Regions from separate parts of the Kitasatospora sp. NPDC059648 genome, predicted to be linked through region 1. Evidence: predicted binding sites of a transcription regulator. Region 1 holds the regulator's gene; the other holds the start of a gene.

Region 1 (5,844 bases):
GCCCAGCAGCGGCGCCCTGGTCCACAGCACCCCGTCCTTGGCGGCGTGCAGCGCGTGGAAACGGCCGCCCTCGACCGGGAACGGCAGGATCCGGTCGGCGATGCCGTCCAGGTCCACCCTGGTGGCCGGCGCGGCCCCGTCCGCACCCTCCTCGCCGTCCGCCTTCCGGGCCCTGGGCTCGTCCTCCTCCCCGCCCGGCGGGCGCCCGGCCCGCTGCGGCCCGAACGGGGACGGCGTGTCGGCGGCGAGGGTGACGAGGTACGGGCGGCAGCCGTTCGGGAAGGACAGGTCGAAGGCGTGCGCGTCGTAGACCGGGTCGAAGTCGCGCACCGACAGGAAGGCCAGGTAGCGGCCGTCCGCGGTGAAGGCGGGCGAGGTGTCGACGAAGCGCTGCTGGGTGACCTCGCTGACGGTGCGGGTGGCCAGGTTCGCCAGCACGATCTGGCGCAGCGAGTACGGGCCCATCCGGTGCACCGGGCGGGACCACGCCAGCCAGGCCGAGTCCGGGCTGAACGCCAGCCCGCTGACCTCGCCGTCGGTGCTGCGCTCCAGCTCGTGCACGGCGCCGTCGGCCAGCGCGACCAGCAGCACCCGGCCGTCGTGCACGCCGAGCGCCGCCTGCTTGCCGTCCGGGGAGACCACCAGCGAGTTGACCCGGCCCAGCTGCCCGGCGGCCAGCCGGCGCCGCTCGGGGTCGTGGACGGCGGGGGCGTACTCCAGGGCGTCCTCGCCCTCGGCGTCGGACACCCAGAGCACGCCCTGGGCGCCGTCCTCCCCCGGCACCACCCGGACCAGCCGGGCGCGTACGCCCGGGGCCTCGTCCATCACCCGGGCCGGGCCCTCCCGGTGGGTCAGCCAGTGCACGCTGCCGCGCACCACCACGGCGCTGGCCCGGCCGGTGCGGTCGGGGGCGGCGGACTCCAGCCAGTGCGCGGCGGGCACCGGGTGGGGGCGGCGGCCGGCGCGCGGCCCGGCCAGCCGGATGTCCAGGCGGCGGGGCGCGGCGGTGTCCAGGTCGTCCAGCAGCCAGAGGTCGCCGGCCCGGTGGAAGACGACCCTGGTGCCGTCGGTGGCGGCGTTGCGGGCGTAGAAGCCGTCCGGGTCGGTGCTGTGGCGGCGCAGGTCGGAGCCGTCCGGGCGGCTGGACCACAGCTCGCCGACGCCCTCGTGGTCGGACAGGAAGGCGATCCGGCCGTCCCGCGCACCCTCACCGGCCACCCACAGCGGGGAGTCGAGCTGCCCGTCCAACTCCTCGTGGATGCGCGTGAACCGGTCCTGCCCGATCCACAACTTGCCCGCCCGGCCGCCCCGGTAGCGCTTCCACCAGGCCGGCTCGCGGTTGTTGACGGTCACCAGCAGCGCCCGCCCGCCGTCCGGCTCGAAGGCCAGTCCGCCGACCGGCCCGTACGGCAGCCGCACCGCCTCGCCGCCGTCCAGCGGGACGGCGTGCGCCCAGGTGCGCCGCACACCGGACTCGCCCGCGCCGGTGGTCGCGATCGGGTGCCCGTCGGCGGTCCAGCCCTGCACCCGGGTCTCGCCGTTGCCCCAGTACGTCAGCCGCCGGGACGGCCCGCCGTCCACCGGCACCACGTGCACCTCGGGGGCGCCGTCCCGGGTGGAGGTGAAGGCGATGAGCCGCCCGTCCGGGGAGAAGCGGGGGTGGTGCACCGGCAGGTGATCGGCGGTCAGCCGCCAGGCGCGGCCGCCGCCCAGCGGGGCGAGCCACAGGTCGTCCTCGGCGACGAAGGCGACCAGGTCACCGTGCAGATGGGGATGGCGCAGATAGGCGCCCGGAGAGGTGCTCAGGGAGTCCGTCACCCGGTCAGCGTAAGCAGGTGCGGGTACGATCCGCTCCGATTTCCCGAGAACTCCGGTCGGGCGCGCGGGAGTTACGCCCAGCGGCCGGTGCGCCCCAGCAGCAGCGCCCCGGCGGCCACCCCGGCGGTCGAGGTGCGCAGCACCGAGGGGCCCAACCGGTACGGCGCCGCGCCCGCCTCGGCGAAGGCCGCGAGCTCCTCCGGGGAGACCCCGCCCTCCGGGCCGACCACCAGCACGATGTCCCCGCCGGCCGGCAGCGCGGCCTGCGCCAGCGGCTCGGCGCCCTCCTCGTGCAGCACGGCGGCCAGGGCGGCCTGCGCCAGCAGCGGCGCCAGCTGCCGGGTGGTCACCAGCTCGCGCACCTCGGGGAAGCGCAGCCGGCGGGACTGCTTGCCCGCCTCCCGGGCGGTGGCCCGCCACTTGGCGAGCGCCTTGGCGCCGCGCTCGCCCTTCCACTGGGTGATGCACCGGGAGGCGGCCCAGGGGACCACCACGTCCACGCCGACCTCGGTCATGGTCTCCACGGCCAGCTCGCCGCGGTCGCCCTTGGGCAGCGCCTGGACCACCACGATCCGCGGTGCCGGCTCCGGCTCCCGCCGTACGGCGTCGACGGTGACGTCGATCGCGTCCTTGCCGAGCACCTCGGCGACGGTGCCGTCCACGCCGAGGCCCAGCCCGTCCGCCAGGGTCACCGCCTCACCGGCCGTCAGCCGCTTCACCGCCGCCGCGTGCCGCCCCTCCGCGCCGTCGAGCCGCACCACGGCCCCGGGCGCGGCGGCGGCGATCCGCTCGGTCTCGACGACGAAGACGGGCGCGGTCATGAGGGGGACCTTTCCAGGAAGGGGCCGGCGGCCGAGTGGGGACAACGCGAAAGGGGTGCCGGGGAACTGCCCCCGGCACCCCTTCCCGGACGACTACCGGCCGTTGAAGGCGTCCTTCAGGCGCGAGAACAGGCCCTGCTGGCCCGGCGCGAACTGGCCGGACGGCCGCTCCTCGCCGCGCAGCATGGAGAGCCGGCGCAGCAGCTCCTCCTGCTCGGCGTCGAGCTTGGTGGGCGTCTGCACCTCGACGTGCACTATCAGGTCGCCGCGGCCGCCCCCGCGCAGGTGGGTGATGCCCCGGCCGTGCAGCGGGATCGACTGGCCGGACTGGGTGCCGGGCCGGATGTCGACCTCCTCCAGCCCGTCCAGGGTCTGCAGCGGCACCTGGGTGCCGAGCGCGGCCGCCGTCATCGGGATGGTGACGGTGCAGTGCAGGTCGTCCCCGCGCCGCTGGAAGACGCTGTGGGTGGTCTCGGCGATCTCCACGTACAGGTCGCCGGCCGGGCCGCCGCCGGGGCCGACCTCGCCCTCGCCGGCCAGCTGGATCCGGGTGCCGTTGTCCACACCGGCCGGGATCTTGACCGTCAGGGTGCGGCGGGCCCGCACCCGGCCGTCGCCGGCGCACTCGGGGCACGGGGTCGGCACGACGGTGCCGAAGCCCTGGCACTGCGGGCACGGGCGGGAGGTCATGACCTGGCCCAGGAAGGAGCGGGTGACCTGGGAGACCTCTCCCTTGCCGCGGCACATGTCGCAGGTCTGGGCGGAGGTGCCGGGGGCCGCGCCCTCGCCGCTGCAGGTGGTGCAGGTGACGGCGGTGTCGACCTGGAGTTCCTTGGTGGTGCCGAAGGCGGCCTCCTCCAGGGTGATCTCCAGCCGGATCATGGCGTCCTGGCCGCGGCGGGTGCGCGAGCGCGGGCCGCGCTGGCCGGCCGCGGCGCCGAAGAAGGCGTCCATGATGTCGGAGAAGCCGAAGCCCGCCGCGCCGGCGCCGAAGCCGCCCGCGCCACCGCCGCCGCCGGGCGACAGCGGGTCGCCGCCGAGGTCGTAGACCTGGCGCTTCTGCGGGTCGGAGAGCACCTCGTAGGCGGCGTTGATCTCCTTGAACCGCTCCTGCGTCTTCGGGTCCGGGTTGACGTCCGGGTGCAGTTCGCGTGCCAGGCGCCGGAACGCCTTCTTGATCTCGTCCTGCCCCGCATCCCGTCGGACGCCGAGTACCGCGTAGTAGTCCGTGGCCACCAAATGCTCCGCTTGTTCCGCCTGTAGTAGTGCGACTGGACACCGCCGCCGGACATCCGGCGACGGTTTGCTTGCTACGACTCGGCCAGGATCTGGCCCACGTACCGTGCCACCGCTCGCACCGCCCCCATTGTGCCCGGGTAGTCCATCCGGGTCGGACCGATCACACCCAGTTTGGCCACGCTCTCGTCGCCCGAACCGTAGCCGACCGAAACGACCGAGGTGGAATTCAGCCCTTCGTACGCGTTCTCCCGCCCGATCCGGACCGTCATCGCGGCGTCCGCGGTCTCACCCAGGAGGCGGAGCAGGACGACCTGCTCCTCCAGGGCCTCCAGCACCGGCTGGATGGTGAGCGGGAAGTCGTGCCCGAAGCGGGTCAGGTTGGCCGTGCCGGCCAGCATGATCCGCTCCTCGTTCTGCTCGGCGAGCGCCTCGAACAGCGTCGCCAGGACCGTACTGACGGTCGGCCGGTCGGCCTGCTCGAAGGCCCCCGGCAGCTCCTCCAGCAGCCCCGGGACGTCCGGCAGCCGCTGACCGGCCGCCCGCGCGTTGATCCGCGACCGCAGGTCCGCCAGCACCGTCTCGCCGACCGTGCCCGGGCAGTCGATCATCCGCTGCTCGACCCGGCCGGTGTTGGTGATCAGCACCAGCATCACCTTGGCCGGGGCCAGCGCCACCAGCTCGATGTGCCGGACGGTGGAGCGGGTGAGCGAGGGGTACTGCACCACGGCGACCTGCCGGGTCAGCTGGGCGAGCAGCCGCACCGTGCGCCTGACCACGTCGTCCAGGTCGACGGCGCCGTCCAGGAAGTGCCGGATCGCCCGGCGCTCCGGGGAGCTCATCGGCTTGATCTCGGCGAGCTTGTCGACGAACAGCCGGTAGCCCTTGTCGGTGGGGATTCGCCCGGCGCTGGTGTGCGGCTGGTGGATGTACCCCTCCTCCTCCAGCGCCGCCATGTCGTTGCGGACCGTGGCCGGGGACACCCCCAGGTTGTGCCGCTCCACCAGGGCCTTGGAGCCCACCGGCTCCTCGGTGCCCACGTAGTCCTGGACGATCGCGCGCAGCACGGCGAGCTTGCGGTCGTCCAGCTGGCGGACCTCACCGGCCATGGGGCACGCACCTCCGTCTTCGCACGTTGTCCGTCTGTGATGCTGCGAGCCGCTCCTCGGACGGCCCCGACCCTGGCACTCTGCACACCCGAGTGCCAAAACCGTACCTGCCAGTGTACGGCCCGGGTCCTACCGCAGGAACGGCCCGGCCGGGGTGATCCTGCCCGCAGTTCCGGACGGCCGCCACGACACTCCGCGTGCGGGGGTGGTGCCCCGGGGCCGTCCGGGTGGCAGCATCGGAAGCGACGGCGAACGGAGGAGCAAGAGATGTCGAGCTCGGGCCAGCACACCCGTTTCGCGCCCGACCGCGGCCTGACCGGCCGCATGGTCGCGACGATGTTCGTGATCGGGCTGCTGTACGTCGGTTTCACGGGCCTGCTGATCGCGCTGCTGCGCGGGGCCTGGCCACTGATCGTGCTGATCTCCGGCGGGCTGTTCGTGGCCCAGTTCTGGTTCAGCGACAAGATCACCGAGCGGGCCATGGGCGCCCGGCCGGTGACCGAGGAGCAGTTCCCCCAGCTGCACGGCACGGTCGACCGGCTCTGCGCCCTGGCCGACATGCCCAAACCCCGCGTGGCGGTCGCCGACAACGACATGCCCAACGCCTTCGCCACCGGCCGCAACCCGCAGAACGCCGTGGTCTGCGTCACCACCGGCCTGCTGCGCCGGCTCGAACCGGAGGAGCTGGAGGGCGTCCTGGCGCACGAGCTGTCGCACGTCGCCCACCGGGACGTCGCGGTGATGACCATCGCCGGCTTCCTCGGCGTGCTCGCCGGGGCGATGACCCGGATCGCCGTGTACGGCGGGTTCATGGGCGGCAACCGCAACAGCAACGACCAGAACGCGGCCATCGTGGCGCT
Region 2 (5,844 bases), on a different contig from region 1:
CCGGTGATGAGCAAGCTCCCGCAGGACAAGCAGAAGTCCGAGATCTGCGAGGACCAGGCCGCGCTCACCCAGCAGTACGGCACGGCCCCGCTGCTGTTCCGCCCGCCGTTCGGCGACGGCGCCAACACCCCGACGCTCAACAACTCGGTGCAGCAGTGCGGCCCGCGCGCGATCGTGCTCTGGCGCGAGTCGATGCAGATCCACGACATGCAGTACCAGGCGGGCGACAAGAAGCTGAAGCCCGGCGACATCATCCTGGCGCACTTCCGCGGCCCCAAGGAGCTCAAGGGCGCCACGATGACCCAGATGTTCGCCGACCTGCTCGCCCGGATCCAGGAGCAGGGCTTCTCGGTGGCCCGGCTGGACGACTACATCCAGCCGCCGGCCTCCTGAGGCGTCCGCACCGGCTGTCCCAGCATCATCAGCGGTCCGCCGTCGGTGCGGCTGAGGATCACCGTGACGGTGTTCGGCCCGGAGGGCTTGAGCTGACGGCGCAGCTCCTCCGGGGTGATCGCCATCCCGCGCTTCTTGATCACCACCGTACCGACCCCGCGCTCGCGCAGCAGTGCCTTCAGCTTCTTGATGTGGAAGGGCAGCACGTCGGTGAGCTCGAAGGCGTGCGCGTACGGGGTGGCGACCAGTCGGTCCGAGGTCAGGTAGGCGATCTTCGGGTCGATCAGCCGGCCGTCGACCTGCTCGGCCACCTCGGCCACCAGGTGGGCCCGGATCACCGCGCCGTCCGGCTCGTACAGGTACCGCCCGACCGGGCCGGCCGGCGGGTCGGGCAGGTCGCCGCCGGTCAGGCTGGCGGCCTGCGGCAGCAGGGTGGCGCGGTGCGGGCGGGCCGCCCCGGTGCCGAACCAGAGCACCGCCTCCTTGACGTCCCCGTGGTCGGACACCCACTCGGCCTCGGCGTCCGCGGGGACGGCCTCGTGCGGGATGCCCGGGGCGACCTTCAGGGCGCCGATCGGGGTCCGCCGTCCGGCCTCGATCGCCCAGGAGAGCGGCGGGGCGTACGCCTCCGGGTCGAACACCCGGCCGCGCGAGGTGCGCCGGGCCGGGTCGGTGAACACCGCGTCGTAGCCGGTCACGTCAACCTCGGCGACGTCCGCGCAGCGCACCTCCACCAGCTCCGCCAGGCCCAGCGCGGCGGCGTTGGCCGCGGTGGCGGCGCAGGCCGCCGGGTCCTTGTCGACGGCCAGCACCTGGATCCCGGCCCGGGCCAGCGCCAGTACGTCCCCGCCGATGCCGCAGCACAGGTCCGCCAGCCGCCGTACGCCCGATTCGGCGAAGCGGCGCGCCCGCCATTCGGCCACGCTGCGCCGGGTGGACTGCTCGACCCCGTTGGGCGTGAAGTACATCAGGTCGGCGTCCGCCCCGAACTTCGCCCGCGCCCGCTGCCGCAGCCGCGCCTGCCCGAACGCCGCCGACACGAGCTCCGCCGGGTGCTCCCGCCGCAGCCGGGTGGCCAGCGCAAGCTCCTCCTCGGGGGTGAACTCGCGCAGCTCGGCGAGCAGGGCCTGGCCCTCGGGGGTCAGCAGGGGCTGGAGGTTCTCGGTGTCCACGGGGCCATTCTGACCCGTCGGCGGATGTCGGGGCGGTCGGTCACCGCCACAGGACGCCCGAGGAGAGGACCGCCGGGACCAGGAACGGCGAGAGGGCGGCGGTGACCGCCAGGAACGGGTAGCCGGACCGCCGGCTGCGCACGGCCACGACGACGCCCGCCACGAGGGCGGCCACCGGACCGGCCGTCATCCCGATGCCCAGGAAGGCCCATCCGCTTCCGTCCCCGTCGTCCCCGGCGCCGGGACCGCTGCCGAGGGAGGCGACCGAGCAGAAGACGAGGAACGGCAGCACGACCCCGAGCAGGGGCACTGCCAGCAGGGCGAGGGACGCGTCCTTGAGCCGGGACGGGCCGACGCGCACCGGAATCGATGTCATGTCAGGAGTCTGGCCGCGGGCTCCGGCACCGCACATGAGTACGGCTACTCATCCGCGACCCGAGTCCGCCGGGCGCGCCGTTGGCACTCTGGTTGACTGAGTGCTAACGGCGGCCTATGGTCGTCCTTGGCACTCCCCAGTGGGGGAGTGCTAACGCGAAGACGTGTGTCTGACCCCCGCGACGGCAGGCCCGCAGGTTCGCCCCTACCCGTTAGAAAACCCCGTAATCTCCGAAGGGGAGCTCGGACGTGACCACCAGCAGCAAGGTTGCCATCAAGCCGCTCGAGGACCGCATCGTGGTCCAGCCGCTCGACGCCGAGACCACCACGGCCTCCGGCCTGGTTATCCCGGACACCGCCAAGGAGAAGCCCCAGGAGGGCGTCGTCCTGGCCGTCGGCCCGGGCCGCTTCGAGGACGGCCAGCGTCTGCCGCTCGACGTCGCCGTCGGTGACATCGTCCTGTACTCGAAGTACGGCGGCACCGAGGTGAAGTACCAGGGCGAGGAGTACCTCGTCCTCTCGGCCCGCGACGTTCTCGCCATCATCGAGAAGTAACAGCACCGAGAAGTAAGACGTTCCGACCCGCCCCGGATCCGTGTCCCAAGTGACAGGGGCCCGGGGCGTGGTTGTTGGTTCACGTAGTTCGGCGGCCGGTCGGCCGGCCGCAGCCCCGAGGGAATAGGGAACATGGCGAAGATCCTGCAGTTCGACGAGGACGCCCGCCGCTCGCTGGAGCGCGGTGTCAACAAGCTGGCCGACACCGTCAAGGTGACCATCGGCCCCAAGGGCCGCAACGTCGTCATCGACAAGAAGTTCGGCGCCCCGACCATCACCAACGACGGTGTCACCATCGCCCGTGAGGTCGAGCTGGACGACCCGTACGAGAACCTTGGCGCGCAGCTCGTCAAGGAGGTCGCCACCAAGACCAACGACGTCGCGGGTGACGGCACCACCACCGCCACCGTGCTGGCCCAGGCCCTGGTCAACGAGGGTCTGCGCAACGTCGCCGCCGGCGCCGGCCCGGCCGCCCTGAAGAAGGGCATCGACAAGGCCGTCGCCGCCGTCTCCGAGCACCTGCTGTCCGTCGCCCGCGAGATCGAGGGCAAGGACGACGTCGCCGCCGTCGCGTCCCTCTCCGCGCAGGACACCCAGGTCGGCGAGCTGATCGCCGAGGCGATCGACAAGGTCGGCAAGGACGGTGTCATCACCGTCGAGGAGTCGAACACCTTCGGCGTGGAGCTGGACTTCACCGAGGGCATGCAGTTCGACAAGGGCTACCTGTCGCCGTACTTCGTCACCGACGCGGAGCGTCAGGAAGCGGTCCTGGAGGACCCGTACATCCTGATCAACCAGGGCAAGATCTCCTCCATCCAGGAGCTGCTGCCGCTGCTGGAGAAGATCCTGCAGAGCGGTGCCTCGAAGCCGCTGCTGATCATCGCCGAGGACGTCGACGGCGAGGCGCTGTCGACCCTGGTCGTGAACAAGATCCGCGGCACCTTCAACGCCGTCGCCGTCAAGGCCCCGGGCTTCGGCGACCGCCGCAAGGCGATCCTCGGCGACCTGGCCGTCCTGACCGGCGCCACGGTCATCTCCGAGGAGGTCGGCCTCAAGCTCGACCAGGCCGGTCTGGACGTGCTGGGCACCGCCCGCCGCGTGACCATCACCAAGGACGACACCACCATCGTCGACGGTGCCGGTGACTCCGAGGCCGTCGCCGGCCGCGTCGCCCAGATCAAGGGCGAGATCGCCGCGACCGACTCCGACTGGGACCGCGAGAAGCTGCAGGAGCGCCTGGCCAAGCTGGCCGGCGGCGTCTGCGTCATCAAGGTCGGCGCCGCCACCGAGGTGGAGCTGAAGGAGCGCAAGCACCGCCTGGAGGACGCCATCTCGGCGACCCGCGCCGCGGTCGAGGAGGGCATCGTCGCCGGTGGTGGCGCCTCCCTGGTCCACGCCGCCAAGGTGCTGAACGACGGCCTGGGCCTGTCGGGTGACGAGGCCACCGGTGTCGCCGTGGTCCGCAAGGCGCTGCACGAGCCGCTGCGCTGGATCGCCCAGAACGCCGGCCTGGAGGGCTACGTCATCACCTCCAAGGTCTCCGAGCTGGAGATCGGCCAGGGCTACAACGCCGCCACCGGCGAGTACGGCGACCTGGTGAAGGCCGGCGTCATCGACCCGGTCAAGGTCACCCGCTCCGCCCTGGAGAACGCCGCATCGATCGCCTCCCTGCTCCTCACCACCGAGACCCTCGTGGTGGAGAAGAAGGAGGAGGAGGCCGAGGCCGGTCACTCGCACGGCGGCCACGGCCACTCGCACTGACGCCGAACGCCTGACCGGAGGCCCGGTCCGCGCCCCGCGAGGGGCTGCGGGCCGGGCCTCCGGCTGCTGTTCGCCCGCTCGCCTCCGGGCCGGGCCGGCGGCCGTGTCGCGCAGGTGCTCCAGACTTCAACTATCAGCAGAATTTTGCAGAATGCAAAGATTGACTTATAACTGAGGCATGATCGAGGCCCGCCATCTGCGCGTCCTGCGTGCCGTCGCCCGCACCGGCTCCTTCTCCGCCGCCGCTCGCGAGCTGGGGTGCACGCAGCCTGCCATCAGCCAGCAGATGAAGGCCCTGGAGAAGTCGGTGGACACCCCGTTGGTGGTCCGCTCGGGCCGCGGGATGCAGCTCAGCGAGGCCGGACGGGTCCTGCTCAAGCATGCCACCGGAATCCTGGCCGGGCTCTCCGCCGCCGAGGAGGAGGTCGCCGCGATCGCCGGGCTGCGGGCCGGGCGGGTGCGGCTGGTCTCCTTCCCGACCGCGAGTTCCACCCTGGTGCCGCCCGCGGTCGCCCGGCTGCGGGCCAGCCATCCGGGGGTGCGCGTGTCGCTGGTCGAGGCCGAGCCGCCGGAGTCGCTGGCCATGCTGCGCGGCGGCGAGTGCGAGATCGCCCTGGCCTTCCGCTACCCGCAGTCCGACGGCGCGGCCGCGGCGCCCGCGCCCGCGCACGGCTCACCGCGGGAGGCACGGGCCGAGGCGAACCTGGAGGCGCAGCAGCTGTCGGCCGGCACCGACTGGTCCGATCTGGTGGTGACCCCGCTGCTGGACGACCCACTGGTGGGCCTGCTGCCCGCCGGCCACCCGCTGGCCGGCCGGGGCGGTCCGGTGGGGCTGGCCGAACTGGCGGGGGAGCAGTGGATCGCCGGCTGCCCGCAGTGCCGGGGGCACCTGGTGGAGCTGTGCGCGGGGGCGGGCTTCGAGCCCCGGATCGACTTCGCGACCGACGACTACCCGGCGGTGGTCGGCCTGGTGGCGGCCGGGCTCGGGGTGGCGGTGCTGCCCCGGCTGGCCCTGCAGTCGGTGCGCCCTGACGGCGTGTCGACGGTGCCGGTGCGGACGGCCTCCGGGGTGCCGGCGGTGCGCCAGGTGGTGGCGCTGACCCTGCCGGACCTGGCCGAGGTCCCGGCCGTCGCGCTGATGCGGGAGCGGCTGGCGGGGGCGGCGGCCGACCGCTGACGGGGCCCCCTTCTCCCCCGAACGGCGCAGCAGCGCCCTGAGGCGCCGCGAAGAAACGTTTCTTCACGGCGCGCCGCGGATGCGGGTCTAGCGGTGCGCGACCGCCGGCGGGGCCAGCGGGACCTCCACCAGGCGGTGCCGCGAGCGGCCCAGCATCTCCTCGCGCTCGTCCTCCGTCATCCCGCCCCAGACGCCGTACGGCTCACGGACCGCCAGCGCGTGTGCGGCGCACTCCGCGATCACCGGACAGCGCATGCAGACCTCCTTGGCGCTGGCCTCGCGCGAACTGCGCGCCGCCCCGCGCTCGCCCTCGGGGTGGAAGAAGAGCGAGCTGTCCACGCCGCGGCAGGCTGCCGAGAGCTGCCAGTCCCAGAGGTCCGCGTTGGGACCGGGGAGGCGGGAGAAATCTGC

What was found. The regulator HrcA, encoded in region 1, represses chaperone genes, less so after heat shock. The targets are predictions, from matches to a motif close to TTNGCACTCNGNNNNNCNGAGTGCNAA.
Region 2: the regulator HrcA is predicted to act here: its motif matches at 2,022-2,048, upstream of groES (co-chaperone GroES).

The regions. Positions count from the first base shown of each region.
Region 1 covers NZ_JBHWDU010000008.1:78,585-84,428, reverse strand. The annotation lists gene ACFV1W_RS07770 (PDZ domain-containing protein) at 1-1,818, opposite strand, end outside; gene ACFV1W_RS07765 (16S rRNA (uracil(1498)-N(3))-methyltransferase) at 1,890-2,639, opposite strand; gene dnaJ (molecular chaperone DnaJ) at 2,733-3,875, opposite strand; gene hrcA (heat-inducible transcriptional repressor HrcA) at 3,950-4,984, opposite strand; gene htpX (zinc metalloprotease HtpX) at 5,252-5,844, shown strand, end outside.
Region 2 covers NZ_JBHWDU010000029.1:75,862-81,705, forward strand. The annotation lists gene ACFV1W_RS19365 (polysaccharide deacetylase family protein) at 1-393, shown strand, start outside; gene ACFV1W_RS19370 (SAM-dependent methyltransferase) at 369-1,565, opposite strand; gene ACFV1W_RS19375 (hypothetical protein) at 1,606-1,941, opposite strand; gene groES (co-chaperone GroES) at 2,190-2,495, shown strand; gene groL (chaperonin GroEL) at 2,628-4,256, shown strand; gene ACFV1W_RS19390 (LysR family transcriptional regulator) at 4,435-5,433, shown strand; gene ACFV1W_RS19395 (WhiB family transcriptional regulator) at 5,521-5,844, opposite strand, start outside.